DNA from 3 places in the Slackia sp. genome. Region 3 is predicted to be linked to each of the others. Evidence: predicted binding sites of a transcription regulator. Region 3 holds the regulator's gene; each other region holds the start of a gene.
What was found. The regulator LexA, encoded in region 3, represses DNA repair genes until DNA is damaged. The targets are predictions, from matches to a motif close to CNAACANNTGTTNG.
Positions count from the first base shown of each region.

Region 1 (10,458 bases), on a different contig from region 3:
ATGAGCGAGGCCGCATAGCCGTCGCCGTGGAAGTGGTCATACGTCATAAGCGGGAAGAGCGAGTTGATGCCCGTGTACATAGCCATAATCGCCATGACGATGCCGCACAAAATGAGCAGGCCCCTATCGGCGCTCAGCGTCGCAAAGCCCGCCTTCAAGCTTGCGATAGGATGGCGCGCCTCGTCGGAATCGTCGTGGAAATCGGGGATCTTCGCAAGCGTGAGGGCCAAGCACGCAACGGCGCAGCCGGCAGCATTCAGGAACAGGACCATCTGGAAGCCCACCACGGTATACAAGAAAATGCCGAGAACCGGGCCGACCACAAGCGCCATAGACCACAGGCTCTGATTCATGGTATTCACGCGCACCACGTGCTTTTTCGGCACGAGCAGTGGCATCGTGGATTCCATAGCAGGCATGTGGAACGCCTGGCCCACGCTGCGCAGCGCGCCCATGATAAGCACGAGCGGCACCGACACATGGCCCATGGCAATAATCATGCCCATGATCAATGCCATGGTTCCCACGAAGGCATCGGCGGCAATGAGCACGTACTTGCGATTGAAGCGGTCGGCCACCACGCCGCCAAGCGGGGCGAGCAAGCCCTGCGGCAGCATGGAGCACAGCGAAGCGAGGGCCAGCATGAGCGCCGAATCGGTCGTTTCGGTCACGAACCACACGCCTGCATAAATAGACGAATATGCGGTAAGAATGCTCGCCGCCTGGCCGAGCCAAATAATGACAACCGTCCTCAGCCAGTTTTTCGGCAAGGGTGGATGATCGAATTCCTTCACTTCGAGCTGCTGTTCAGACATGTTCGTTACTCCCTTTATGGCGCGCTCCGCGCGCCTTCATCTTTGTGCAGGAGATACCCTAAACTATCCCATAATGGGAGAGTCAACGTCTTTCGCGGATTCTTCGCACCGTTGCCCATGCGTTTACAAAAGCCCCACGAAGGAGATTCCCTACTTCGACGCAGGAATATCGATTACAAAGCGAGTCACGCCATTTTCGCTCGTCGCATCGATGGTGCCGTTATGAGCCGCGACGATCTCTCGCGCAATCGCCAAACCGAGCCCCGCCCCGCCCTGGCGCGTGGCACGCGCGTCGTCTTCACGATAAAACTTTTCGAAAATGCGTTTGAGATGCTCGGGGCTGATTTCGCGTCCCTGGTTCGTGACTTCGATCTTGAACGCCCCATCGGACTTGGCGTGAGCGTCAATCGAAATGGTCGAATCGGGGTCGGCATACGCCACCGCATTCTTAATCACATTCGAAAGCACGCGCGCCATTTTCGTGGCATCGGCGAATACTGTATCGCCTTCGGTGGCGTTCACCTTCAAATCGATTCCGCGCGCTTCCGCTTCAGGATAGAAATCTTCCGCAACCTGATAGCAGAACAACGCCAAGTCGAAGCGCTCGCGCTCAATGGAGATGGCGCCTAGGTTGTAGCGGGTTATCTCGAAAAACTCGTCGAGCATGGCATCGAGCCTGTACGCTTTCGACAGCGCCACGTGTGCATATCGCTGACGCTGCTCAACGGGCATATCGGGCGCCTCCTCGAGCAACGTGAGATATCCCGTGATGGAAGTGAGCGGCGTTTTGGTATCGTGCGCCAAATAGGCCACGAGCTCATTCTTGCGACGCTCAGCGGCAACGGCGGCGCGCTGCTCAGCGTCGTTTTTGCGCTTGATGTCGTTAATTGATTCCTCGGCAAGAGAAAGCTCGCTCGGAAGCTTGAGCGACGCGCCTTTGTCAACGAGCACCACGCGCAGCGAAACGAACAGGTCGTCGAAATAGCGCAGGCTCTTGCGAATGGCAAACGCCATAATCACGAGGATGCCCAACAAAAACAGCGTAATCGCCACGGGGTACTTCAGGGCGCGAATGTTGTTGTACGATGACAAATCGCGCTGCATTTGCTGTCCGCCCGCATATGTCACCGTTTCGATACCCGAGCCCGCATCGTAGGCATACCTCACAACCACCTGGGAAAAGTCGGAATCGAGCGCGGTTGCGGCCTCGTCGTAGAGCGAATCGACCTGCTCGGGCTTGTTGTCCCAATCTTTCGTAGCCGACCACAACGCGTCGTAGACGTTGGCGGCCTGGCCTAAGTTGCGCGAATCAACGGCGGAAATAACAACCTGCTTGGCCGCCTGGGACGCATAAGGCGCGCCCACAAACGACAGGCTATCGCCCTGAACCAAGCCCTGAGAGACGGACGCCGCGTATTCTCCGGCATCGGCCGGTTGCGACGAGATGGTGTACACAGTTTCAGGATTGGCGCCTTCCGTTTGCACGTTCTTGGCGTTCGCCGCACTCTGCGCCAAACCCCAACCCGCATCGGGAACCGCGGTGTCGATGAGCTCGTGCAAGTATTTGCGCACCACGTCGGCTTTAAGCTCGTTTTCTTTCTGTATGAACCACTCGTCGTTTTGCACGCCCGCCACATCGGCCGACACGTACTGCCACGGAGAAGTTACCTTAGCTACTGCCTCGCCCACTTGAGGCAGAACGATAATATTAACCGCCATAGCAATCGAGAAGAAAACAACCGCATACACCACCGTGGCCGCGAAAGTATTGCGAACGATGCGCTTCACGAGAATGCGCGTTTGTTCGGTCACATGCATTTTAGGCGACTCGTGCCTTTTGCGCGCGGCTCGCGCATGTTTGGCCTTGTCGGCACGGGTCTTGTTTTCTGAATCACGCTTCATGGGCTAACCACGGCGTTTTTCGGGAATGCGATAACCAACGCCCCATACGGTCTCGATGAGCTCTTCGGAAGAGTCGACCTCGGCGAGCTTTTTACGCAGGCGACGAATATAGACCATGACTGCATTGTGAGACGAAGACGTGTATTCCTCATCCCATACGTTTTCGAACAGCGCCTTTGACGAAACAGGGGCCCCACCTGCGCGCAAAAGCTCGGCCAGGCAATCGAATTCCTTCGGCGTAAGAGAAAGCTCGCAGCCGTGCAAGGCCGCCGTATGGTTTGTTTCGTCGAGCTCGATGCCGCTCACCGAGAGCACGTCGCTGGGAGCGGGGGCCGCACTGCGACCACGAAGGCGCGCTTTAAGGCGGGCCACGAGTTCGCGAGCCTTAAATGGCTTTGTCACATAATCATCGGCACCCAAGGTGAAGCCAAGCACCTTATCGAATTCCTCGGTTTTAGCCGAGAGAAACACAATGGGCATATCGGTATTTGAGCCGGCCGCACCGCCGCGAATTTGACGGCAGACTTCGAAGCCATCGATTCCGGGCATCATAATATCGAGTATAGCCAGGTCAAATACCTGAGCATTAAGCAATGTGAGGGCCGCATCGCCCGAATGGCAGCACGTGACGGCAAAACCCTCACGTTCGAGCACATGCTTGAGAAGGTCGGCGACCTCAACCTCATCGTCGCATACTAATATGTTCGCTTGGTTCATATCCATGGGCGAAATCCTATCATGAGGGTGCAGAGCGCCCGTGCGCTCCTCTCCATTTTAAGGTTTTGTTCAGAATTATTCAGCCTTTTATCAGGTGCCCTTATGGGATTTTCAACACGCCCCACCCTTATTATGGAAACCGTCGAAGCGGCAAGCATCCACCCTTCCATCGCGCAAGAGCCGCTCGACTCGTGCAAAGCACGATTGATAAACGGCCGGTATTCCCGTTCCCTTCCCTTTGGAGCCGGCCGTGAGCTTGAAAACTCGGCGCTCGGGCATCTCACCCTTCCGGCCACGAGCGCATCCTTCGGGGCTTTCCTCCCTCCCGGCCCCGAAGTCCCTTCCCGAAAGGTCGCCGCTGGCGGCCTTTCGGCATTGAAGAGCCAATATCGCCTCGTGGAGGCAATCGCATTCAAGAACGCCCGCATAGCGTAGGCTTGCCGACGCACGAACCCAACCAACGAGCTTCATCCTTCCCTGAAGCGCATTCCCATAATGAGAAGCAAACAAGCGCACGCCACCAGCAGAGCTATTCAAGAGTCCTCCTGGAAGAACAGCCACATCATCCCCCATCTGCAAACCATTAAATTTCGTTCGCGTACGTTGGTCGTGTTAACTTTTCAACAACAATTCGGTTTACGGTTGCTTTTGCATACCTAAACGGTAGTATGCTCAAATGCAAAACAGTACGTTGCCTTGGGGTAGTCTGGGGAGGCTTGGCAACGTGGTGTTCGCCGCGTATAGATTCGCGCATGCGTGCACGCCTATACGCCAACAAGACCGAACCGCCTTACGGCAACACGATCAAACGCAAGGAGCGCTTTCATGCTGAGCGAACGCATGCTCACGGGGATCGTCAAAAACATCACGAAGAGCCATCTCATCATCGACCCCACGACCGAGAAATTCCTGCCTGGCCCCGAACCGGGACGCAAATACATGCTGTACCTGCACGTACCTTTCTGCGAGGTGCTGTGCCCCTACTGCAGCTTCAACCGCTACCCCTTCCGCGAGACAACCGCGCGACCGTACTTCAAGAATCTTCGTCGCGAAATGATGATGCTCAAAGATATGGGCTACGACTTCGAAAGCCTATACTTCGGCGGCGGCACGCCCACTATTTTGCTCGACGAGCTCTGCCGTACCATCGATATGGCAGGCGAGAACTTCAACATCAAAGAAGTCGCTTGCGAAACCAATCCAAACCACCTTGTAGACCCTTGGCTTTCGGCACTGAGCGGCCGCGTGAATCGCCTTTCGGTGGGCGTGCAAAGCTTCAACAACGAGCTGCTCACGCAAATGGATCGCTGCAAGAAATATGGTTCGGGCGAAGAGATTCTCGAACGTATCGGCAACGCAGCATCGCGTTTCGACTCCCTCAACGTCGACATGATTTTCAATTTCCCTTCTCAAACCGAAGAGATTTTGCTTGACGATATCGAGAAAATCAAGCAATGCGGCTGCCGTCAGACCACGTTCAGCCCGCTGTATGTTTCAAGCGCAACAACACGCAAGATGGAGCAGTCGCTCGGCACCATGGACTACAATCGCGAGTTCGAGTTCTACAAGATGCTCGACGAAGGCCTTTGCGGCGGCGATACCCCTGCGTTCAAGCGCGAAACCGTATGGACGTTCAACCGCTTGAATGAAAAGGGCGAGCAAGACCACGAGCTGCCCGTAGAGGAGCTGCAGGTAAGCTACGACGAATACCCCGCCATTGGCTCGGGATCGATTTCATACCTGAACGGAAAACTCTACGTGAACACTTTCAGCCTGCATGAGTACAACGAGGCGATTGAGCGCGGCCATATGTCGATCATGGGTCAGATGCCCGTGCGCGAGCACGACCACATGCGCTATTGTTTCTTGCTCGGGCTCTATCAGCTGCGTTTCGACAAGCGAGCCTTCAAAGAGATGTTCGGCAAGAGTGTCGACGCGGCGCTGCCCGTTGAAATGGGCTTCATGCGCGCGAATGGAGCATTCGATGTCGACGACGAGGAATGCCTCGTGCCTTCAACCATGGGGCGCTATCTTACGCTCGTGATGTATCGCCAATTCCTCAGCGGCATGAACAACCTACGAGACCAGGCCCGCGCAGCTCTTACTGGGTTCGAACACGAGCTGCTTTTCGGCGAAGGCGTGCCCGTGACCGCATAGAGCGGATTCCCCACTCCCGATTACGCATACTGCGGCCCTCTTGAGGGCCGCTTTTTTTGCGTCACGGCACGAGCAATACCAAAGACACTTCATGCAAGCGAACGTGGCCAAAAAAAGAGGTGCGGTTTAAACCGCACCTCTTTTTTCATGAACAGTATTGGCCACGCATGCAGACAGACCGCCGTGCAAAGCCCGATGAGCGTCAAACCTATTGGTCGGTAGCATTAAACCTCGCGACCAGTACACTGGACAATGCATGAGAGCGAAATGTCGGTCGCTATTCGAGCGTAGCGCCCTTCTTCTCGGGAATGAAGAACATCGCGATGAAAGCGACTACATAGATGCAGGAAACGCAGCCGATGGCGAAGCCGAAGCCATGGCCAGCAGCAATCATCGGAATAACCACCGGAGCGGAAGCGCCACCGATGAAACGGCCAGCGTTGTACAGCGCGGTTTGCGCGGTACCACGCATCTCAGTCGGGAACAGCTCGGCGATCAGGGTGCCGTAGCCGCCAATCATGCCGTTGGCGAACATGCCCATAAAGAAGCCGCCGATGAGCAGCGCCGTGGGATCGGTGAGCTGGCTATAGATGATAATCATTGCAGCAGCGCCAACCTGGAACGTCCAGAACGCAGGACGACGTCCAGCCTTGTCGGCCAAAAAGCCGAAGGCAGAAATGCCGATCATCATGCCCAGAACCGTCACGGCGGTCCACAGACCCGTAGACGTAAGGCTCAGGCCGAGCTCAGAGTTCAGGTACTTGGGAAGCCACGTCATAATTCCGAAATAGCCAGCATTCTGAACGGTGCACAGAATAATGATGATGATCGAGAACTTAGCGCGCTCGGGCGTGGCGAACAGGTCGCTCAGCTTGCCGTGGGCCTTGCCAGAAGCCTTGTGCTCCTCATAAATCGGCGGCTCGGGAACGAACGCACGAATGATGATTGCGATAATGGCGGGAATAAAGCCGACCACGAACAGGCCGCGCCAGCCAAACGCCGCAATGATGGGCGCAGAAGAGAGCGAAGCGCACAACACGCCAACCTGGAAGCCCAAGCCAACGGCGCTCGTGCTTTTCGCGCGATTCTCGGGGCTCGAGACCTCGGCGGCAATTGCCATGCCCAGGCCGAACTCGGCGCCGATGCCCAAGCCAGCGAGGAAGCGGCAAAGGGCCATTACCTCGAAGTTAGGCGCGAAGGCCGAGCCCAGGGTGAACACGCCAAAAAAAATGACCGAATATGTAAGGACTTTAATTCGGCCATATTTGTCAGCAAGTTTTCCGAAAATCAAACCACCAAGGAAGGCGCCAGCCAACGTGATGGAGGTAAGCATGCCTGCAGTGGTATTGTCGACGGCGAACGTCGCCATGATGCCGGAAAGCGCGAAGCTCAAAATCATAAGATCCAAGCCGTCAAGCGCATGGCCCACAGCAGCCGAGAAAACGGCCTTGCCTGCATAGTGCTTCATTTCAGAAGCCTTGCCTTTAGAATGAGTGCTCATTGCTCCCTTTCTGCCGATTATTGATAAACCTTCAGTATATTAAGGGAGGGCGCCATAAAAATAAAGCCTAAATTTGCACATTTTTATGCAGCTTGATGAATTAACGCACAGGAAACAATCGCCCGTCCACCTATGACGCGGGACGCGCGCCTCTATGCGCCGTGCAGCATTCCGGCGAGCGGCGCTTGAGCCTCAAAACGACGAAGCTTAGCTGCGGCGCGCGCTGCCGTAGGCGGAATTCTTGCGATTGCCAAACGCACTCCCCTTGCGAGCCGTCTTCTTCAAATCGGCGAGCACGTCTTTTTCCGATTCGCCTTGCATCTGAGCTTTCAAGCGCACCACCTCATCACGAAGTTGCGCGGCGCGCTCGAAATCCATCGCCTGGGCGGCGGCGGCCATATCGTCTTCCATGCTTGAAATCACACGCATGACTTCGCCGCGCGAAAGCTCGGCAAGCTGTCGGTTCACCTCTTCGGCACTGCCCACCTGGTTTCCGTCGCCATCGTTCATGAAGCCCATGACATCGTTGATAGCCTTCTTGATAGTTTTCGGCGTTATGCCGTGCTCTTTGTTATAGGCCATCTGAATCTCGCGGCGGCGACGCGTTTCAGAGATCGCTTTGTCCATGGAATCGGTGATTTTGTCGGCATACATAATCACATGGCCATGATCGTTTCGCGCAGCACGGCCGATCGTCTGAATAAGGCTGCGGTAGTTGCGCAGAAAGCCCTCTTTATCGGCGTCAAGAATAGCCACGAGCGACACTTCGGGCAAATCGAGGCCCTCGCGCAGCAGATTGATGCCCACAAGCACGTCGAATTCGCCACGGCGCAAATCGCGCAGAATCTCGACGCGCTCGAGCGTCGCGATGTCGGAATGCATATAGCGAGCACGAATCCCCTGATCGAGCAGATGATCGGTGAGGTCTTCCGCCATTTTCTTCGTGAGCGTGGTAATGAGCACGCGCTCGTTGGCACCAGCGCGCTCGCGGGCTTCGTCGATAATGTCGTCGATTTGGCTCGCAATAGGCCGCACATCGATATCGGGGTCGAGCAACCCCGTAGGACGAATAATTTGCTCGACCTGCTGCTGGCTGACCTTTTCCTCATAGTCGCCCGGCGTGGCCGACACGTAAATGAACTGGGGCACGCGTTGCTCGAATTCGTCAAAGCGCAAAGGGCGGTTGTCGAGACAGCTCGGCAAACGGAAACCATGCTCGGCGAGCGTGACTTTTCGACTGCGGTCGCCTTCGTGCATGCCACGAATTTGCGGCACCGTAACGTGGCTTTCATCGATGATGCAGAGGAAATCTTTCGGGAAATAGTCGAGAAGCGTATACGCAGGCTCGCCCGGCGCACGGCCATCAAGATGCCTCGAGTAATTCTCGATGCCGCTGCAAAAACCCATGGTTTCGAGCATTTCCAAATCGTAATTCACGCGCATTTCCAAGCGCTGAGCCTCGAGCAGCTTGCCTTCGGCTTTGAACTGCGCCAATCGATCGCGCAACTCGTCTTGAATGGTTTGAATGGCTCGGTCCATTTTCGGGCGCGCGGTAACGTAATGCGACGCAGGCCAAATGGGCAATGCCTCGAATTCGTTGAGCTTCTCGCCTGTCACGTTGTCGATTTCCTGGATGCTCTCGATTTCATCGCCCCAGAATTCCACGCGCACCGGATTGTCGGCGTACGGCGGAAACACATCAAGCGCGTCGCCGCGCACACGGAAGGTTCCACGCTTGAGTTCATAATCGTTGCGATCATATTGGATATCAATAAGCTCGTGAATCACATCGTCGCGCTCAGCGGGCTTTTCCTTATCAAGAAACACCGCCATGCCCGCATAGTCCATCGGCGAGCCAATACCGTAAATGCAGCTGACCGACGCCACCACGATCACATCGCGGCGAGATAGCAGGCTCGATGTCGCAGCATGGCGCAGCTTCTCGACCTCTTCATTGATCGATGCGTCTTTCTCAATGAAGGTGTCGGTCGAAGGCACGTACGCTTCAGGCTGATAGTAGTCGTAATACGAAACGAAATAGACCACTGCATTATCGGGAAAGAATTCCTTGAGCTCGGCCGCAAGCTGGGCCGCGAGCGTTTTATTCGGCGCCATGACGAGCGTGGGCTTCTGAGTTGCCTCGATGACTTTCGCCATGGTGAATGTTTTGCCCGAACCCGTGACGCCCAAAAGGTTTTGGTAGCGCAGGCCACGCTCTACTCCGTCGGCGAGCTTTTGAATGGCCTGAGGCTGATCGCCTGAAGGATCGTAGGGGCTCACAACGCGAAACGGCGCATTCGCAAGACGCACTTCAGGCAATTTGCCCTCCATAGCGGCGCCTTCGATATTGCTCAAGTGGCTGCTCATGCGAACTCCCTTTCACGCGATGCGACCCTGCATCAATCTATGCTATCATAAAACGAACAGCTGTTCGTAAACGCACCGCAAATAAAAAAGGCGCCGCATGCATCGACGCCTTCCCCGTGATCATTCGAGTTTACTGCGCCATAACGGCGTCGTACACGCGCTTGACCTCTGCCTGAGCAGATTCAAGGTCGCTGCCGTTGTCGATGGTGAAATCGGCGATCGCCGCAAGCTGCGCGTCGGTTTTCTGCAAAGCGATACGACGGCTCACATCGGCGGTCGATTGGTCGCCACGCGCACAAGCGCGTTCCATGCGAACGCACGCGGGCGCCACCACGGCAACCAGAGCGTCGGCCCAGCGCACATCGCGCTTGCCCTCGACGCCCGTAGTAACTTCCACAACCACCATGTCGTGCAGTTGGCCCAGCTCGCCGATGCGGCGACGGCACTCCTGCATAATGACGGGATGCGTGATGGCGTTAAGCCATTCCGTATGCTCGGGCATATCGAATGCGGCGGCGGCAAGGCGGCTGCGCACCACCTCGCCGCGCTCATCGAATACATTCGCGCCGAACGTGCGCGCAATGTCGTACTTTACGCCAGGAGTCGTAAGCACGAAATGGCCCACATCATCCAGATTGATGATGCCCGCGCCCAACTCGGCAAACATATGGGCAATGGTCGATTTCCCCGACCCAATGCCGCCAACAAGCGCGATGGTTTTCATCGCCACCTCCAATAATTAAATCCCAAGTCAAGCAAACGTCTGCGATTCGCCGCTCGGCGGAACGGCGAAATCAGCACTTCTCAGCGATGTGATAAATCAGGCTTACCGTATCGTACCATCCCAAGCACGGATCGGTGATCGATTTGCCGTATTCCATGTGCTCGGTGATATCTTGGCGGCCCTCCACCAGGTAGCTTTCGACCATCACGCCCTTGATGAGCGTGCGCAAATCTTCGTTATAGTTGCGATTGTGCAGCACCTCGCCCACGATGCGA
Region 1 is NZ_CDRRGL010000001.1:21,902-32,359, reverse strand. It holds gene ACWI8T_RS00125 (MFS transporter) at 1-815, opposite strand, end outside; gene ACWI8T_RS00120 (sensor histidine kinase) at 966-2,717, opposite strand; gene ACWI8T_RS00115 (response regulator transcription factor) at 2,721-3,440, opposite strand; gene ACWI8T_RS00110 (coproporphyrinogen III oxidase family protein) at 4,260-5,591, shown strand; gene ACWI8T_RS00105 (MFS transporter) at 5,869-7,092, opposite strand; gene uvrB (excinuclease ABC subunit UvrB) at 7,300-9,459, opposite strand; gene coaE (dephospho-CoA kinase) at 9,590-10,183, opposite strand; gene ACWI8T_RS00090 (3-deoxy-7-phosphoheptulonate synthase) at 10,254-10,458, opposite strand, start outside.
Region 1: uvrB (excinuclease ABC subunit UvrB) is a predicted target of LexA. The motif match lies at 9,513-9,526, and genes of this name have one in related genera.

Region 2 (10,458 bases), on a different contig from region 3:
GGAGCACATGCGATTCCTGCGTGCGCGAGAGCGCGATAGCGCGATAGCGTTTGCGCGAGAATTCGTCGCCAGCGGTGCCAATGGGGTCGAATTCGGTTTCGTCGAAATGGCTCGAAAGCACCGCCGCTACATCTTCAACTCCAAGCAGGCGGTTGGGCCGGAAAACGAACGGCAAATCGCTATCGACCACCGTATGTTCTTTCGCAATTTCGGGAGCAAGCAAACGCAAGCCATCCCATACGCGTGGCGTGTTGTAACGCCTGTCGCCATCGGAGCTGGTGCCGAAAATCTCACGGAAGTTGAACGGATGCTCCCCACCGCCGCCTAAGGCGCTATTAAGCGCATGCTCCTCGACGAATTCGCGAATTCCCTCCGAATACATGAATGAGTCGCTTTCGAAATCGACTTCCTGGATCGAGAGCTGATTCGCGACCACGGCAACGCAATCGTCGGGAATGCGCTGAGCAACCCAATGATGGCCCGTAGCGATTTCCATATACCACGCTTCCAGATGGTCGGCGAACAACACGCCGTTGCTTTCGGCGGAGCCATGCGCAGCCACGATTTCGCCCAAACGCTTCACGCCTTCGCGTGCCGTTTTCACGTAAGGCAGCACAACGGTGAGCATAGCATCTTCGGCAAGGCCATTTTCCACATAGGGGTCGAATGCCAGAACGCGATCGTTTGCCAGCGCGCTTTCGGTAGCCGACATCGCAACATGGGCAGCATTCACGCCGGCCTCTTCGAAAAGCCCTTCCTCGGGCGTAACGTCGGGCATGGCGGAATAGCGAAGGCCCCCTTCAGGCAACGTGATGGCAAACCCGTTCGCGCCCGATACAAGCTCGACGCCATTGCGTTCGCCCGCTGGCACCATGCGAAGCGATTTCGGCGCAGCAGGCGTGGTGTTGTCTTCGTTGCGGGCAATGAGAATAGAGCCGTCGCGCGTTGCGGCACGGCCCACGAGAACCGATGTGCACGAGCGGCGCATAAGGCCATCGAACCCTTTTTTCGACATACCGTTTCCTCCTCTACGAAAGCCCCAACGCATGCGCGCGCTGAGACATTTTCACCTGCGCCCTATAGTAGCTAAAAATATGCGCTGAAGCGCCTAGCCTCCATCATCGAAAAGGCTCATTTGCCCTGCGAGCACTTTGCCCGACCGACGGCCATGCGACCCCGCCTGAATGGGCGCTGCGAGCTGAGCATGCAAGCTCTCTTTGTCAAAGCGCGTGCCATGGCCCTGATAGCGACCCCGACACGTAATGAAAAACCGAGCCCGCTTGTATGCCACGCCGAGCTTGCGAAGCTCGGCTTCACCGAGCGCCGTGGCGCGCCTCGCACCCACAATCGCCTTCGCCCCGCGCACCCCAATGCCAGGCACGCGCAAAAGTTCCTCATAAGGCGCAGTGTTCACCTCGATGGGAAACCTATCGAGGTGGTTGATAGCCCAGTTCGCCTTCGGATCGATGTCGGTGGCAAGAAACGGCTGGCCCTCATCGATGAGCTCCGCTGCGTCGAACTTATAGAAGCGCATAAGCCAATCAGCCTGATAAAGCCTGTGCTCCCTATCGAGCTGCACGGCATTTCCCTGCGGCAGCCAATCGTCTTCGTTTACCGACAAATACGCCGAGAAGAACACGCGCTTCATATGCATCGTTTTATAGAGCGACGAGGAGAGATTCAGTATTTGGAAATCGGTTTCGGGGGTTGCGCCGATGATCATTTGCGTGCTTTGCCCCGCCGGCGCGAATGCGCGCGTTTTTCGGGCAGGACGCCGCTGCGCCATATAACACGCATCGCGCCGCATAAGCGCCCGCGTATCGCGATCTTCGGCGATGCCCTCGCGAATTTGGCGCATGGGCGCAACGATGGAATCGCGCGTTTTATTCGGGCACAAAAGCGCAAGGCTTTCGCTCGACGGCAGCTCCATATTCACGCTGATTCTATCGGCGAGAAGCCCGAGTGCTGCCAGCAAATCGGACGATGTTCCCGGAACCGCCTTCGCATGAATGTAGCCGCGAAAGCCATATTCCTCGCGAAGGATGCGCAAACATTCGATAATGCGCTCCGTCGTGTAATCGGGGCTCTTCAAAACCCCGCTCGAAAGAAACAGGCCCTCGATGTAATTGCGCCGGTAGAACTCCATGGTGAGGTCGGCCAATTCACGCGGCCGAAAAGAAGCGCGCGGAACATCGTTGGAGCAGCGGCTCACACAATAGGCGCAATCGAAAACGCACACGTTGGTGAACAGCACTTTCAAAAGCGTGATGCAGCGCCCGTCGGCTGAAAAGCTATGGCATATGCCCGCCGCCGTCGCGTTGCCAAGGGCGCCCATGCGCGCATCGCGATCAATGCCGCTCGACGTACAGGCGACGTCGTATTTCGCAGCATCAGCGAGCAATGCGAGTTTTGCCGTTGTATCCACCGCGCCCCTTCCGCAAAATCGAACATCTTTTCGTTATTCTAAAGCGAATAAATGTTCGATTCAAGATGATTTTTCGCGAAAGTCACGACGCGACTGTACGGTAGCTTCGGTTCGAAAGCCACATTCCGCAAAGACCGCGAACGACGTTGCCGTATTTTGGAGAACCCGGACAATTGCGATAGCATGGAAGAAACACCTCAAGAATCGAAAGGCGCACTATGAAAATTTGCGTGTTCTGTTCCTCTTCCGACAACCTTGACGCGAAATATGTCGATGCAGCAAAGGCTCTCGGCGAAACCATCGCCGCGCGCGGCCACGAGCTCGTGTTCGGAGGTTACGACAAGGGTCTCATGGGCGATGTCGCGAATGCCGCCGTCGCTGCAGGTGGGCGCGTGTTCGGCGTGACCACCACGGGCCTCACCGCCAAGGGGCGCGCCATTGTCGAAGGCATCGAAAACGTGGAGGAGCCCGACCTTTCCACGCGCATCAAGCACATGGTGAGCATGTCCGACGCCTTCGTCACGCTGCCGGGAGGCCTTGGCACGTTCGAAGAATTCTTCAGCGTGATGTCGCAAATCAAGGCTGGCGAACTGAAGGCCACCTGCGCTCTGCTCGACGTTGACGGCTACTTCAAACCGCTCGTGGAAATGCTCGACCTCTCGTGCGAAACGGGTCTCAATTCCTGTGATTGGCGCGCATTCTGCGATGTTTTCACCACCCCTGACGACATCATCAATTGGCTCGAGAAATAATGGCACGCCCTTCTTCCACCAAGGCGTTCGAAGCGGCGCTTGCGCGCAAAGCTGCCATGCAAACAGCACGATGCGCAGGTGCGAAGGGGCCCTCTGCGAAGGGCATTGGCCCCAACAAGGCCTGCGGGCACAAAGGCGGCATTCGCAGGCAGGGCTCGAAACGCGGATAGCATGGCCATGGCCGCGCAGCGCTTTTGAGAGCCCGAATGCATGGTGATTTCTTTACGACAAGGCACGCCGTTGGCTTGTGGGCTGAAATGCGGGTAAACTAGTTTGTCCGAATTTTGGCCCGCGAATGCTAGGAGCCGCTATGCAAGAAAATACCGCAGCCGAAGACGCCCAGGCGTTCGGCACTTCGCCCGACGACCCCGTTTTCGCCACCGAACAGGCGCATCTTTCCGAGGTATACGCCGAGCTGGAAAAGATGCGAGGCGAACTCGTGCGCAAAATGGAAGCCACGAGCGCCGCAGCCGCACGCGATAAGCTCGATTTGCTTTCCGAAATCTCGAACGACTTCACGAGCGATACCGAAACGAGCGAAACCTACGCGTCGTACGGTGCCGTGAACAGCGTCATCGATTCGTACAACGCGCAGCAGGAAGTGACCGCCGACAAATTGGCGCGCTGCCGCCTGCTTTTGCGCCAGCCGTACTTCGCGAAAGTCGCGCTGCAATTCAAGCCCGGCCAGCCGCCCAAGGAGCTCTACATCGGCGCCGCCGGCATTTCCGACGACAACTACAAGCGTCTCGTCGTTGACTGGCGAAGCCCTGTAGCCGAAACCTATTACAACCAGAGCAACGGGGCCACGAGCTATGTGGCGAACGGACGCACTATCCATGTCGACCTCGCATGCCGACGCCAGTTCGACATCGAAGCCGACACGCTCCACGCCTATTTCGACACCACCGTCGCCATTCAGGACGCGCTTCTGCTTGAATCGCTTTCGCATCAGCGCACCGCGCAAATGAAGGCCATTACCGCCACCATCCAGCGCGAGCAAAATGAAGTCGTGCGCCACGAAGATGTTCCCGCGCTCTTGGTGGCAGGCATTGCGGGCAGCGGCAAGACGAGCGTGCTTCTGCAGCGCATCGCATACCTGTTCTATCAAAATCGCACCGAGCTCGACCCAAGCGAAGTATTCCTCATCACGCCGAACCCGATTTTCCGCACATATATCGAGAACGTACTTCCTGATATGGGAGAACGCAATCCCGAAACGCTCACGTGGGCGGAATTCGCGAGCCGCGTGATGCCGCTTGACAAGGCTGCTGAGAAGAAGAGCGTGCCCGTCAGCGCCCTATGGCGCATTGACGAAGCCATCGCGAACCTCGAATTCGAAGACGATGATTTCCGCGAACTGCACCATGGCAACGTGAAACTTCTGGGCATCAACCAGATTCGCAAGGTGAATGCGAAATACCGCAACGTTCCCGCCGGACCGCACCGCGCCACGCTCATGCGCGAAGATTTGGAAGACGCCCTTGAGGCGCGCGTGAAGCAGCTCGCGTCGGGCTCTGCCGTGCTTGAAGAGCTCGAGGGCATGACGCTCAACGAGCAGCTTTCCCAGTTCGGCGAGCCCTATGCGCCCGTCGACGAAAAGGAGGCGCGCGATTTCGCGTTGCGCCTTCTGCAAGACCGCTACCAGGGAGCATTCCGCGCAGTGCAAGACGACGCGTGGTTGCGCATCGATCGCATTGGCATGCGCCTTTTGGGCGAAAAGAGCCTCTCGGCGCTGGAATGGCTCTATTTGAAGATGGCAATCACCGGCCTGGGCGACGCCTACGCGAAATACGTGATGATCGACGAGGTGCAAGATTATTCGGCGGCCCAGCTCGCCGTGCTCGCGCGTTTCTTCCGTCGCGCGCATTTCATGCTCCTTGGCGACGAAAACCAGGCAATCAACCCCAGCACGGCGTCGTTTGCCGAGGTGCGCGAAGTATTCACGCGTCTGCGCGGCGGCATTTCAACCTGCAGCCTGCTTACGAGCTACCGCTCCTCGCCTGAAATCACCGAGATTTTCGCAGGTCTTTTGCCTGCCGAGCAGCGCGCGAAAATCTCGTCGGTGCAACGCGCAAGCGAACCCGTGCGCGTCGATTGTTACGGCAACGACGACGAATACGCCGCCGCATTGCGCGAAGCCGTTGCGCACGCGAAGGAAAACGACGGGCTTACGGCCATCGTGGTGCCATGGAAGCACGAGGCCAAGCGCCTGCGCGCGTTCTTGGGCGATGCCGCCGATGGCTTGGTCGATATGGAAACGGCAGCCGAGCTGCCCACGAACGGCGCCATGATTATCACGCTGCAACTGGCAAAAGGCCTGGAATTCGACCACGTGATCGTGCCCGACGCGAGCGCACGCGTATTCCCCGCCGATGACCGCGTGGCGAAAAACCGCCTGTATACCACCGTTTCACGCGCGACTCGCTCGGTTCAGATTCTGTGCCGCGGAGAAATTACGCCGCTGCTAAAGAAGTAGGTTACCTGTTCGGGAAGGCCCGGGTGGGAGGCGCGACGAGACCACAGCTCGCTACCGCTCACTGCGTTCGCTCTGCGCTCGCTTGGCGGTGTTTCATTTTGAAACGAAGAGCAAGTTTGAACACCGACGGTCTCGTCGCGTCTCCCATCCGGGCCTTCCCTGCATTTTCTTCAAAACGGCGCACGCCCGAAATGCGCCGCCAGATTGTCGCGCAGCGTCAGCCGGTAGTGCCGTTTTGAAACGGCACTACTCCAAATAAGCGCCGGTCTGCCTATTCCACAAGTTGGCGTATTCGCCGCCGGCGGCGATAAGCTGCTCGTGCGGGCCATCTTCGGCGACCTTGCCCGAATCGAGCACGACGATGCGATCGAGGCTCGCCACCGTTGAGAGGCGATGCGCCACCACGATGCACGTGCGTCCCTTCATAAGCGTGGCGAGGGCGTCTTGCACGAGCGCTTCGCTTTCAGAATCGAGCGCGCTCGTCGCTTCATCGAGCACGAGCACCGGGCAATCGGCCAGAATGGCACGCGCAATGGCGATGCGTTGGCGCTGGCCACCCGACAGCTTCACGCCGCGCTCGCCGACCTGAGTTTCGAAGCCCTGAGGCAGGCGTTCGATGAATTCCAGCGCGTTCGCACGCGCCGCCGCTTCGCGAATCTCATCCATGCTGGCGCCCGGCTTGCCGTACGAGATATTCTCGGCAACGCTGCGGTGGAACAGCAACGATTCCTGCGGCACATAGGCGATTTGGCGACGCAGCGACTGCTGCGTGCATTGCGCGATGTTCTGCCCATCAAGAAGGATGCGCCCCTGCTGAATATCGGACAAACGAAGCAAAAGCTTCGTGAGCGTCGTTTTGCCCGCGCCGGAAAGACCAACGAGGCCAATGCGCTGGCCTGCGGGAATATGCAGTTCGAAATCGTCGAACACCTGCGTTTTCGTATCGCCGTCGCCATACGAAAAGCCAATGCCTTCAAAATCGATCGCGCCTTCGCGAACCTGCAAATCGGGCGCGCCGGCAGCATCGGCCACCAGGCGCGGCTCATCGAGCGTGGCCGTCATGCCGCTCGCGTCGCCGAACGCGCGATTGAAACGCTGCAGGCCGTTGTTGATGAAATTGAACTGGTTCGTGACCGTATAGGTGTAGGTGAACATCATCACGAGCGTGCCCGGCGTGATGCCGTACCACGCATTGCCGCCTGCGATGAACACGGCCACCACGCTCATAATGATCACGGTAATCGATGCCGTGATAATGCCGCGCGTAAGCGAAGCCCACATGCGCTTCGAATCGCGCGCAACCACTTCCCTATTCGCCGCATCGAACAACCCACGCTCATAGTCTTCGCGCCCATACGTTTTCACGGCAAGGATATTCGACACCGAATCGGACAGCTCGCCCGACAACTGGTTTTGAGCGCTCGCCGCCTTCTCATTAAGCGACAGAATGCGCTTGTACATGACATACGAAACCGTGGCGTACACCACGAGCAGCGCCATGAGAATAGCCACATACACCGGCACACGCGGCGCCAAAATACCGCACGTAAAAATAACCGAGCAAATAACCGGCAGAAACGGGAACATGATGGTCTCGATAATCTGCTGGTAGGCGCTCATGAATTTCGATGTTTGGCTCACGAGCGTGCCGCCGAAGCGGTTGGAGTGAAAGCTCATGGACTGGTTGCACAACGCGTCGAAGCTCATCGTGGCCAAATCATACGCGGCCGCGATTTCCAGCCTATAAAGCGTGTAGTCTTGAAACTTGCTCGCGGCCTGGCCGAAGACGTTGATTGCGATAAGCGCCACGATATAAGGTCCGTAGGCGGAAAACACCTCATCGGGACCCACGCCGCCCTCGCTCACGCGATCGACGACGAGGCTCATGACGTACGGGCTGCCGTACGAAAGCAACGCCACGAAAAGGAACGTCGATACGACAAGGCCCCAAAACAGGCCCTTGTGCTTGCGCGTCACCTGCCAGTAGTAATGCAGCGTGCGGCGTGTAGTTGATTGTTGCATGAGCTCCCTTTGGCACCTTTACTGTTCGTCGATGAAGCCAACGCGATAGTTCGCGAACACCACGCCATCGCCCATCTGGGTCGCGTCGAGATCGACATCGGCGCTGATGCTGAAATCTCGATCGTCCGACTCGTCGCGGAAAATTTGGCGCACGTGCCACACATGGGCCGCCTCTTCATCGGATTCGTCGATGACCAGGTATTTCTTCGAACGAGCATCGGCATCGAGCACGATTTCCTCGTGCTGGGCGAAGTACTCGTCAAGCGCCGCCTGCCAAGCGCGCTCGCCAAAACCCCAATCGGCATCCATCTCGCCCAAGTCGGCCACGCGGCCAAGCGAGGCCAGACGCACGCGCGAGATGAGCGCATTGCGCACGAGCACGGTAAGGCCGCGCCTGTCGCGCACCACGGCGTCGGTTTGCGCCTCGGGCGGAGCCGCGTCAAGCGACGCGCCCGCATTGGCCCACTCGTCTACCAAACTCGAATCGACCGAGCTCACCACAAGGCCGAGCCAGGCGATGATGTCTTTCATCTGTTCGTCGCGTTTGTCTATGGGCACCGTACGATCGAGCGCGCGGAAGGCCTCGGCCAAATAGCGAAGCAGAATGCCCTCGAAACGCGCGATGCCCAAGCGCTGAATGTAGCCTTTGAAGTCGCTTGCCGTTTCGAGCATGTCGCGCAGAACCGACTTGGGGCTCAGCTCGAAGTCGCGAGCCCACGGCACCTTTTCGCAATACTGCGCGAAGGCGGAATTGAGCAGGTCTTCGAGCGGCTTGGGATAGGTGACCTCGGCGATGCGCTCCACGCGCTCATCGTAATCGACGCCGTCCATCTTCATTTCGGCCATAGCCTTGTCGCGCGCCTTGCGTTCCTGCGCGCGCAGCACCTGGCGCGGGTTTTCGAGCGTCGCTTCAACCATGGAAACCGCATCGAGGGCATAGGTGTCGCTTTCGGGGTCAAGCAGCTCAAGCGCCGCGAGCAAGAACGGCGAAAGGGGCTGGTCGAGCGCGAAATCATCAGGCAGGTCCATCGTGAGCACGTATTCGGTACCGCCATCTTCGGCCTCGCGGCGCTCCACCACGTCGGCATCGATGAGCGTGGCGAACACTTCGTCGGCGCGCTGCGAGAGCTTGAGTTTTTCCTCGGGCGTCTGCATGGAGTCGTCAATGAGCGCTTCGACGCGAGCGCGCGCGTCGCCGCCCTGCTCCACCACGGAAAGCACCATGGAATGGGTGATGAGCAAACGCGGCGTGAGCTTTTCGGGCTGCGATTCAATGAGGTGATCGAAGGTCTGCTCGCTCCAATTCACGAAGCCCTCGGGCGCTTTCTTCTTCTTGATGCGGCGCAGCTTCTTCTCGTCGCCGCCAGCCTTCACCATGGCTTTGTAGTTCTCGATTTCATGCTCGGGCGCCTCGGCGAGCACGCGGCCTTCGCTATCGAAGCCCGAACGGCCCGCGCGACCGGCGATTTGGTGGAACTCACGCGAACGCAGGCGGCGCATTTTGTAGCCGTCGAATTTCGTGAGCTGCGTGAAAACCACGGTATGGATGGGCACGTTAATGCCCACGCCCAGCGTGTCGGTGCCGCAAATTACCGGCAAAAGGCCCTGCTGGGCGAGCTTTTCGACAAGCAAGCGATAGCGCGGCAGCATGCCCGCATGGTGCACGCCCACGCCAAAGCCGAGCAAGCGCTTGAGCGTTTTGCCGAATGCAGTGGTAAACGCCGTGCCCTTCATGGCCTCCTTGACCGCCTCGCGTTGCGCTTTAGTGGCAACGCCGTAGCTCGCAAGCGCGCTCGCCGTAGAGAGCGCGGCATCTTGGGAGAAATGCACCAAATACATGGGGCCTTCGCCAGCCCGCAAGGCGAGCTCGACCGTGGCCTCGATTGGCGTTTTCACGTATTCATAGGAAAGCGGCACGGGGCGCGGGGCGTTCATCACGCGGCTCACCGTATTGCCCGTTTGGCGCTGCAGCGTCGCAGCGATTTCATCGACGTCGCCAAGCGTGGCGCTCATCAGCAGAAACTGCGTTTTCGGAAGCGTGAGCAGCGGCACCTGCCACGCCCAGCCACGATCGAAATCGCTGAAATAGTGGAATTCGTCGGCCGCCACCGAATGCACTTGGGCCTCGGCACCCTCGCGAAGCGCGAGATTCGCGAGAATCTCGGCCGTGCAGCAAATCACGGGCGCATCGACGTTGATATGCACGTCGCCGGTGATCATACCCACATTATCGCGGCCAAGCAATTCGACCAAGTTGAAGAATTTCTCGCTCACAAGAGCCTTGATGGGCGCCGTGTAATAGGAGCGCTCGCCGAAGCACATAGCCATGAAATGCATGCCAAGCGCCACGAGCGATTTGCCCGAACCGGTCGGCGTGCCCAAAATCACATGATCGCCCACCATGATGTCCATGAGAGCTTCCTCCTGGTGCGGCCACAGCTCAATGCCGCGCGACTCGCACCACTCCATGAATGCCATGAACGACTCTTCGGTAGAGGCGTCTTCATCATAGAGCTTGTTGGCGATGCGGCCAAGCTCGCCATGGGCGGCGGCTGCGATTTCGTCGGCCTCAACGACTTCGGTAAGATCTTCGGGATGAGCGTCTGACATGGTGGGCCTTTCATGCCAATCAAGTTGGCAAAAGAAAAATGCGGTGATAAAATGAGCCCAACGGCGAGCCTACGGGTGGAATCCAGGCAATGCCGTCATTGCTTGAAGAAGGTCACCCCCTATCGGCGGTGGCCTTTCTTTTTACGCTTTGGGCGCTGCTCACGTGCCACGGA
Region 2 is NZ_CDRRGL010000047.1:2,574-13,031, reverse strand. It holds gene ACWI8T_RS05065 (C69 family dipeptidase) at 1-1,015, opposite strand, end outside; gene ACWI8T_RS05060 (putative DNA modification/repair radical SAM protein) at 1,109-2,425, opposite strand; gene ACWI8T_RS05055 (LOG family protein) at 2,644-3,177, shown strand; gene ACWI8T_RS05050 (HelD family protein) at 3,488-5,653, shown strand; gene ACWI8T_RS05045 (ABC transporter ATP-binding protein) at 5,900-7,675, opposite strand; gene ACWI8T_RS05040 (DEAD/DEAH box helicase) at 7,694-10,285, opposite strand.
Region 2: ACWI8T_RS05060 (putative DNA modification/repair radical SAM protein) is a predicted target of LexA. The motif match lies at 2,470-2,483, and genes of this name have one in related genera.

Region 3 (10,458 bases):
TCAGATTTCACAACGATAATCGGGTTATCGCCGAGGCGTTCATAGGTCGTAAAACGGTTTCCGCATTTCAGGCATTCACGACGACGGCGAATAGAGTTGAACTCATCGGAAGGACGAGAATCAACGACTTTGGATTCGGGGTGGCCACAAACGGGGCAGCGCATATGCCCTCCAATCATACCCACCTCGCATAGAGCGAAGCAAGCGTACGGGTCGACAATATGCGGTTCATGATACACGCTTGAAGCGAATGCCGCCGAAACGAAAAAGAATATACACGATAAGAAAGAGAGCTCAGCAAACCGCAAAATCCGAATTGGCTCTCGGTAAGGTCTCATGCAACGCCTAGCAATTGATTATACGAGGAAACGAATTGTTGCAATGCTTATCGTGTACGCAGCGCCGCACCGTCGCTTAATGCAGCAAAAGCGACGGCAGGCAAAGATTAAGCTAAATCACGATAATGAAAAGCGTGGCAAGAAAAGCAAGAAAACCAGCGGCAGTAAGCTTCGAAAACGAAGGCGCGGCATTGATCAACGTATGGTCAGCGACGGTTTCGCTGCTTGGGTCAAGGAGTTCGAACGCACCTAGAGCGCGTACCGAAAATGCAAAATCGTCGCGAAACGTTGACGTTGAAGCGCTTTGGACATGAGAGGAGCACGCATGGGCGCCCCTCTCGCTTCGACGCGACGTTTCCTGCTCAATCGCGCCAGACGCATGGACGGAACGACGGTCAATCGAAATGATGCGAGCCCCATGTTTGATTTTGCGCGCAGCGGTGCCATCAAAGAAATCGGCCTGATCGTATGAGGGATAAGCGGATTTTGTGCTGTTGGCAACCGTTTTCATGGCAACTCCTTCGAATAGCACTTGCAACGAACCTTTGTTCGTGGTTATAATAAATCGCACAAAAGTTCGTGTCAATAATTTTTCAAACATTTGTTCGACAGGAGTTCGCATGGGCGCCGAAGAGGTCAAGAACACCAAGAAAATAACGAAGAAGCAAAAGGCCGTGCTTGATTTCATCGAACAGCAAATCGATGAAACGGGCATTGCTCCTACGGTTCGCGATATTTGCGACGGATTAGGCCTCTCCTCGCCTTCTACCGTTCATGTGCATTTGAAAACGCTTGAAGAAAAGGGCTATATCCACCGTGACCCTTTGAAATCTCGATGCATTACCATCGTTGGCCGTGATCAGAAGCCGAAAGAACCCGAGCTTGAGCCAGTTGGCGCTGGGGCGTTTTCCGATGTGGTTTCGCTTCCTGTTGTTGGCAATGTTGCCGCGGGTTTGCCCATTCTTGCTGAGCAGAATGTAACGGAAACAATCCCCCTCCCCGTCGAAATCGTGGGAGATTCGAGCTCGTTCCTCTTGAAGGTGCGCGGCGATTCCATGATTGAAATCGGGATCAACGATGGCGATTATGTTGCCGTGAAAGAACAGCCCACCTGCAACAACGGCGATATCGTCGTCGCCATCGTCGACGATGGTGCAACGGTGAAGCGCTTCTATAAAGAAAAAGGTCACGTGCGTTTGCAGCCCGAAAATTCATCGATGGAACCCATCATTGTGCGCGAGAACGTCTCCATCGCAGGTAAAGTCGTCGCTGTGTTCCGTCGTCTTTAAATAACCGCAACCTTAACTCGTAGCAAGAACTACGCAGGCCCCCGGTGCTCCGTTATCGAACGAAGCACCGGGGGCCTTACATTTCCTACGAAGCTTTGTAAGGCTCGAACTGGCTTATCAAATCACGAGGTACGCGAACCGTAAGATTCGTTCCGTTTTCATCAAACACTTCAGCAATGATGGTGCATTTCGAGTGAGCAAGCGATACTAAATCACCACGCGAGAACGGCACTACAACATTCATGGTTTCTTCCGTAGCCGTAGCGGCACGCGCGATTGCCTCGATTAATTCGTTGCAACCCTGCCCTGTTGCTGCCGACACGAGCACCGCTCCCGGATGCAAGCGCGTAAGCGCGGCGGCCTCAGCCTCATCTATTAAGTCGATTTTATTGAATACCGTAATACGTGGAATGTTCTGTGCGTTGATTTGCTGAAGCGTGTCTTCAACGGCGCGCATTTGCATCTCGCGCTCCGTTGAAAACGCGTCGATCACATGCAGCACCAAATCGGCGCCGCGAATCTCATCGAGCGTGCTCTTAAAGGCTTCAACGAGAGTTGTTGGCAACTTCTGAATGAAGCCAACGGTATCGGTAAGCGTGACCTCGCGGCCTTCAGGCAACACAAGCTTGCGCGTAGTTGAATCAAGCGTGGCAAACAGCTTGTCGTATGAAAGCACGTCAGCTTCGGCGAGACGGTTTATCAGGCTCGATTTGCCCGCATTCGTGTAGCCAGCCTCGGCAATTTTGAACACACCTGATGCATAGCGCGCGCTTCGCTGCGTTTCGCGCATGCGCGAAACCTGCTCAAGCTCGCGACGAATTGACGTAATGCGCTTACGCACCATTCGACGATCGACTTCAAGCTGACTTTCACCCTCGCCAAAACGCGAACCCACGCCGCCGCCCATGCGGTTGCTCGCCAAATGTGCCCACATGCCGCGCAAACGAGGCAACAGATATTGATTCTGGGCAAGCCGTACCTGCAGGCGGCCCTCTTTCGTGGTGGCATGCAACGCGAAAATGTCGAGGATGAGCGCCGTTCGGTCAATGACCTTCACATCTTTCGGCACTGCTTTTTCAAGATTGCTTTGCTGCGACGGCGTAAGCTCATCGTCGAAAATCACGATATCAGCCGCATACGCATGACACATTTCGGCGATTTCTTCCGCCTTGCCCGAACCGACAAACGTGCGCGGGTTCGGTGCCTCAAGCTTTTGGTAGGTGGTCGCTACCACTTCAGCACCCGCCGTGTCGGTTAAACGCGCAAGTTCCTCAAGAGATGACCTAAGCGTAGAGGCATCGTCGCCTTTAAGCTGAATACCGACGAGAATGGCGCGCTCGCAGCCCTCATCCATCGTAGAAAGTGAATCGGCGAAAGACACACTGACCTCCTAGAGCATCTGTTGAATTTCGTCGGCTATGCGCGCGACGTCGCCATCATCCGCAGCAACCCAATGAACGCGCTCGTCATGGCGCCACCAAGAACGCTGACGTTTCGCATAACGCCTCGTGGCAAGCTTAATGGCCTCGGAAGCCTCCTCCATCGAACAGCGACCTTCGAGCGCCTCGACAACTTCTTTATATCCAATAGCCTCTCGCGCTGTGAGCGCCTCGGTGAAGCCTTTGTCGCAAAGCGTACGAACCTCATCGACAAGCCCCGCTTCGAACATGCCATCAACACGCGCGTTAATGCGTTTTTTCAAAAGCTCAGGGTCAACCGAAAGCCCGAAAAATAGCGCAGGCACCGCCTGACCAAGCGTCGCAAGCCCTTCATGTTGCGAGGCGTATGAAACACCGTCGAGCTCGAGCATTTCGAGAGCGCGCAACACGCGTTTTGAATTGTGTGGGTGAATGATGGCCGCGCTTGCGGCGTCGCATTGCTGAAGCGCTCGCCAAAGAGCATCGCTCCCCTGCTCAGCCAAAAAAGCGGACCACTTTTCACGTATAGGATTGTTCACCTGCTCGCCCGATGCGAAATCGTAATCGTCGATGGCGGCGCGAACGTAGAAACCCGTTCCCCCCGCGAGCACACAGCGTTTCTCACGCGCGTCGATGTCGGCGAAACAGCTTCGCGCATATTCCTGAAACAGTGACGCAGAATATGCCTCACCTGGCTCGCGAATATCGAACCCCCAGTGCGGAACAAGTCGATCCGACTCAGGCAACTTGCCTGTTCCAATGTCCATGCCTTTATAAATTTGCATGGAATCGGCCGAGATTACTTCCCCGTTCACGCGACGAGCGATTTCCTGGGCGACATCGGTTTTACCCGACGCAGTGGGCCCAACAATCACGATTACGGGGTTCGAGAGCTCCAAACGGTGCTCGACCGTGCTATTCGGCATCGACGACCTCGCCCGACAGATACCAGGTGAGAGACTCGTCGATGCGAACCTTCACAATAGTGCCCTCGAGCTCGTCGATAGTTTTGCCGGCGGGAATGGGGGCATGCACGGTCACATTATGGGGGCTTCGGCCTGCAAGCACGTCTTCATCGCGCTTTGATGTACCTTCAACGAGCACATCAAGAACGCGCCCCGCGAAACGCTGGTTTTGCTCATGCGCGCCTTCTTGTACGATATCAACAAGCTCGTCAAAACGACGTTGAATGGTTTCACGCGGCGTGGGGTCTTCCATTTTGGCAGCAGGCGTGCCTTCGCGCTTCGAATAAATGAAAGTGAACACCTGTCCATAGCCGACTTCTCGCACGAGGTTGGCGGTCGCCTGGAAATCTTCTTCTGTTTCGCCCGGGAAGCCGACGATAATATCGGTGGAGAGGGCGACATCGGGGTTCGCCTCGCGCACTTTTCGCACCAAATCAAGATAGTGCTCAGCGGTATAGCGACGATTCATGGCCTTCAGCACGCGATCGCTGCCCGATTGAACGGGAAGGTGCAGAGCGGGCATGAGGTTAGGCAACTCGCCGAATAACGCAATAACCTCATCGGTAAGGTCTTTGGGGTGCGACGTGGCGAAGCGAATGCGCTCCACGCCCGTCGCCGACACGGCTCGCAGCACATCGGCGAAGCGAGGCTCGCCGTACAGATCGCGGCCATAGGAATTCACGTTCTGGCCTAGCAGCGTAATTTCCTTCACGCCGTCGTTGACGAGAGCCTGCGCTTCCGCCGCGACATCTTCAATGGTGCGCGACTTTTCGCGACCGCGCACGTAAGGAACGATGCAATAGGTGCAGAAATTATTGCAACCCGAGGTAATAGGCAACCATGCGGCCCACGTATGCACGCGTTTGCTCGGCAGGTCGGTGGCGAATTTTTCGCTCGCCTCATATACCTCGGCCTGATGGCCTTTGCCGACAAGCACCGATTCAATGAGGCGCGGCAAGCGATCGATATTCTGCGTGCCGAACACCACGTCGACATGCGGAAGCTTTTCCATGAGCTTCGCGCCATCGCGCTGGCCGATGCATCCTCCAATGCACACGATGCGCTTATCGAGCTTGCTTCCCTGTGGAAGCGGAATGTTCTTCATCGAAGCGACCTGGCCCATAAGGCGCGTATCGGCGGCTTCGCGTACGCAGCACGTCACGAATACGACGATTTCAGACTCTTCGAGCTCGGGTACCTGAATCGCGCCGAGCGATTCGAGCATGCCTGCGATTCGCTCGGAATCGTGTTCGTTCATTTGGCAGCCGAAAACTTGCAGGAAAAAGGTCTTATCGGAAATTGGAGACAGCATACAGCGAGCTACCACTTTCTACTGAGATTAGATGTTCGGAAAATTACGAGCGACGTTCGACATTGAAGCGAATAGCGGTGCGATATTCGCCATCAATGACGATATCGGCAAATGATGGCACGCAGACGATTTCGATGCCGATGGGTGACAGAAAGCCGCGAGAAATCGCAATGGCTTTTACAGCCTGGTTCACAGCACCCGCGCCGACCGATTGAATTTCTACGCACGAACCGTCTTTAATCATTCCGGCAATAGCGCCAGCGACCGATGCAGGCGACGATTTCGACGATACCTTTAAGCAGCCTGCATGCTGCCCGTTTTCAAAATGCTCTGGCATGTGCGTCCTTCTACGATGTTTAGAGTGCGTTATGTTGTGTCTATGCCTTAGGGGCTCAAGCATCTTTTTATCTGAGTGATTGTACCTCATGGGGCGGCTGAACTGCGCGCGAGCACGCTCGAGCCACATTACTCACACGCAGGAAGAAACAGTTCGCACGGCTGCGCCCCCCAAAGCCGCCCTAGAGCTTAGAAAGGGGAAATACCACATGCACGCCATCGGCCGTTATTCGTATTGAAGGCTCAACATTGGGTTCAAGATAGTATGACTCGGCGAGCTCGCAATACGCTTTCTTCAAGGAAGAGGTGAAGGCATCCATGTCATCTGGCGCGATTTTAAGTCCCCTGAAGTCGCGATTCGTAGGATTATTCGACTTGACGCCTTTTTTCGGTGATTCCTCGTCACATTCGCGCACGCGATCTAACGTTTCGAGAAACGGGGCAAGCGGAGCTATCTCCCCCGCAAGAATACGATGTGCGCTGCGCGTAGACATGGCAATACCAATATCTTGAGCGGCATTGACCAGTGAAGCTGCGTCGCGCATAAGACCAAGTCTTTTTATGGGCGCAGCAGTGCTCGCGAGGTTGTTCGGGCAAGGGAATTGCCGCCCGAATGCGTACATTGTCGCCGCAGAGTCAATGATGCTTCCAAGATACAGCGTGCATACGTCTCGATTCGCAAGCGCGAATTCCGATGCTGTTTTTAGAATGTTATGCGGACCTGAGCTGACGATCCATGTTCCGTCGCTCTGCTTTACAAGCGACGGCGGAGTGCTTTGGTCGCTTTTCTCAGGCGTTTTCGAACAATCGAACTCGACGAGGAAGATACTGCCTTTGCCCTCAACGGAGGCGATGCATTCAGCGCGCTCGGCATTTTCACGAACGGAATAAAGGGCCATGCCGCGTCCGTGCACGCCCCACTCGTCCATGGTCATTGAATTGAGCTTCGAAGTAACACGCGGCTCGAATATTCGATCGCGCAACCGTTCGGGAACGCCGTCGCCGTCGTCGGCCACGACAATGCGACGAGCATCCCCTGAACGGGACGTTCCCATAATAATGGTGCGCGCATGGGCGTCGCGCGCGTTGCGAAGCATTTCAATCACCGCGTCTTCAACGCAGCGAATGTCTTGCTTGGCCTGTCGTCGCTCTGCTTCAGACACACGGAGTCGAACGAAACCATCTCCGAGGTCGTCCTCAACACGAAGCCTCGTGCCAGCAGGCGTGGAATCAAGAAATGCAGCAAGCGTTTCGGAATCGGACATTCTTCCACCCTTCGTACAAGAGTCGCACGGCTCCATCGCTCGTATGGAATGCAAAAGAGGCGCCATGCGGCGCCTCTTTTGCATTCGAGGTTATTTCGCATAGTCGACGGCGCGGCTTTCACGGATGACAACCACTTTAACCTGGCCGGGATACTGCATTTCATCCTCGATTTGCTTGGCGATGTCATGCGCCAAAACAACGGCAGCAGCTTCATCGACCATCTCGGGGACAACCATAACGCGGATTTCGCGACCCGCCTGCATGGCGTACGTACGCTCAACGCCCTTATGGGCATTCGCGATTTCCTCGAACTTCTCAAGACGCTTTACGTAGCTTTCGAGGCTTTCTTTGCGAGCGCCAGGGCGAGCAGCGGAAACGGCATCGGCGGCTTGGACCAAAACATCGAGCACGCTATTCGGCTCGACATCGGCATGGTGCGCCTCAATCGCGTGAACGATTTCGGGCCTTTCGCCGAAGCGACGAGCAAGGTCGGCACCGATAACGGCATGGGGGCCCTCGACTTCGTGGTCGACAGCTTTGCCGAGGTCATGAAGCAGACCCGCGCGCTTGGCAGGAACAGGATCAAGGCCGAGCTCAGAAGCCATAACGCCGCACAGGTACGCGACCTCGAGCGAATGGTTCAGGACGCTTTGGCCAAACGAGGTGCGGAATCGAAGACGACCAAGCGTGCGAACAAGTTCAGGGTGCAAGTCATGAATGCCAACGTCGAACGTCGCCTGCTCGCCAGCCTCTTGAATTTGCTGGTTCACGAGTTTTTCAGCCTTCGCGTACATCTCTTCGATGCGGGCAGGGTGAATGCGGCCGTCGGCGATGAGGTTTTCCATAGTAACGCGGCCAATCTCGCGACGAACGGGATCGAAGCACGAAATGGTAACGCACTCAGGAGTATCGTCGATGAGCAAATTCACACCCGTAAGCTGCTCGAAGCTGCGAATATTGCGGCCCTCGCGACCAATAATGCGGCCCTTCAAATCGTCGGAAGGAATGTGAATGGTTTTCACCGTAGTTTCAGCCGTGTGATCGGCAGCGACGCGCTGAATGGCGAGGCTCAAAATCTCACGCGACTTCTTATCGGCTTCGGCCTTGGTGCGCTGCTCCGCCTCGCGAATAATGGCGGCGCTTTCATGCGTAACCTCATCGCGAAGGTTGTCGAGCAGCTCCTTCTTCGCTTCTTCAGGAGTCATGCCGGCGACATGCTCAAGGCGCACATTCACTTCATGAATGGCGCTGTTCAAATCGCGCTCGCGACGCTCAACCTGGCCTTGCATAGAAGAGAGCTGATGCTCGCGGGCATCGAGGCTCTCGACGCGGCGGTCGACAGACTCCTCACGCTGAGAAACGCGATTTTCAGCTGCACGAACTTCCTTCATGCGCTCTTTGTGCTCAGCTTGAGCTTCCTGCTTCATTTTGAACACTTCGTCTTTAGCTTCAACCACAGCCTCACGACGCATGGTTTCCGCTTGGCGCTTCGCCTCAGATACCACCTGTTCAGCCTCTTCATGGGCGCGCTTGGTGGACGAATTTGCGACGTAGCGGGTAATAAAATAGCCACCGGCGATGCCAACGGCCAAGCCGACGATCAAAAGTGCGATTTCCATCGGCCTCCCCTTTCTTCTAATTTCATACACGAAGACAGGCTGCCGGCAAAGAAAATGCCGGGCATATGCCTGGCATGAGTGAATACACAACAGTAGCGCTAACGCCGAGAAAAGAATCGGCTATGCAATTGTTATATATCGAGAAAGTGCCGTATGGGCACTAATGCACTCAAGCTCTTTCATGATACACCGTGCTCGAGCGTTTTCCCTCCACCGTTTTGAAATAAATCGCACACGGTCCTAATTCTCCTTCATAAAACGACGAGTCGCCGCACTCGCAACCGACGTAGAGTAGCCCTTCGTTACAAGTTTGCGATATGCGGAGGCCTGAACATTTTTAGACCGCGGCGGCTTTCGGCGCAAAAGCGCGAGGGCGCGCTCGATTTCTTGTTCGTCGCTCGACTCGCTGCCAAACGTATAACCAACGACGTCATCTTCAGCATTGGCGTTAACGCGGAACGGATCAAAATCATCGACGGAAAAGAATTCTTCTGGCCACCCCGGAATGTCGCTTGCGGCAATTCCTGCCCTTTCGAGCTCGTCTTCTATACCCTTGCGCCCACGCCCTTGGGAGACGCGCGTACGAATAAGCACGGCTCCATAGCGCGTATCGTCAATAAGGCCGCAATCGAGAGCACGCCGCACAGCCGATTCCGCCACTTCTTGCGAGAACCCGTCGCGTACAAGCCGATCGATGAGCTCACGAGAACCGCGCTCTCGTGAGCAGGCAAGACGAGTGACTTTTTCAAAAGCCCTTGTTTCGTCTTCGGTGCGTTTAACCGCGATTGGCTCAAGGCTCAACGATGTTTTCTGCAAACGCAATTGACTGCGAGATTTCGAGTGGAGCCCATTTTGATCGAGCAAACCGAAACAGGCGCCGTGCGACTTACGAGCTGTGCATGCCTCTTGCCCCGCGTCGTCGACGTCAAGCGAAGACATGTCACGGAAACGAGTTTGGGGTTTCGCCACCCCTTGATCTGTACCGCCAACGGTGTACAAAAGTTCATCGTTGATACGGGTTTGAGATTTCTTCAAAAGCTCTTCTGCATATTGTTTATCGATATATGGCATATCGGCCCCAATCGCCACGATAAAGAAAACGCCCGCTTTGCCATGGGCAAAAAACGGGCGCGAAAAGACTTATTCCTCGGTTTCGCTGAAAGGCTTGACCGTGGGGATCTCGAAATGGTCTCGAACCTTTTGCTCGATTTCGTCGCGAACATCGGGATGGGTGCGCAGCATTTCCTTCGCAGCCTCACGGCCCTGGCCCAGACGATCTTCGCCATAGGTGTACCAAGCACCACTCTTTTTCACCACGCCAGCCTCGACGCCCATATCTACAATGCAGCCCTCACGAGAGATGCCCTGGCCATACATGATGTCGAACTCGGCCTGCCTAAACGGAGGCGCAACCTTGTTCTTCACGACCTTGGCGCGCACGCGGTTGCCCACAGGATCGTTGGTCTTATTCTTGAGCGTTTCGATTCGACGAATGTCGATGCGAACGCTCGAGAAGAACTTGAGGGCGCGGCCGCCCGTCGTGGTTTCGGGATTGCCGAACATCACGCCGATTTTTTCACGCAGCTGATTGATGAAGATGCACGTGGTATTTGACTTCGAAAGAGAACCGGCGAGCTTGCGAAGTGCCTGAGACATAAGACGAGCCTGAAGGCCAACGCTCGAGTCGCCGATTTCACCTTCGATTTCGGCTTTAGGAACCAAAGCGGCTACGGAGTCGATGACTATGCAGTCGATAGCATTGGAGCGAACGAGCATATCGCAGATTTCCAAGCCCTGCTCACCCGTGTCGGGCTGAGAGATGAGCACCTCGTCGATATCGACGCCCAGGCGCGCGGCATACGTTGGATCAAGGGCATGCTCGGCGTCGATAAAGGCGACAACACCACCAAGCGCT
Region 3 is NZ_CDRRGL010000031.1:5,898-16,355, reverse strand. It holds gene nrdR (transcriptional regulator NrdR) at 1-164, opposite strand, end outside; gene ACWI8T_RS03970 (hypothetical protein) at 451-849, opposite strand; gene lexA (transcriptional repressor LexA) at 959-1,627, shown strand; gene hflX (GTPase HflX) at 1,713-3,008, opposite strand; gene miaA (tRNA (adenosine(37)-N6)-dimethylallyltransferase MiaA) at 3,018-3,971, opposite strand; gene miaB (tRNA (N6-isopentenyl adenosine(37)-C2)-methylthiotransferase MiaB) at 3,961-5,322, opposite strand; gene ACWI8T_RS03945 (stage V sporulation protein S) at 5,366-5,659, opposite strand; gene ACWI8T_RS03940 (ATP-binding protein) at 5,841-6,923, opposite strand; gene rny (ribonuclease Y) at 7,014-8,543, opposite strand; gene ACWI8T_RS03930 (regulatory protein RecX) at 8,784-9,614, opposite strand; gene recA (recombinase RecA) at 9,684-10,458, opposite strand, start outside.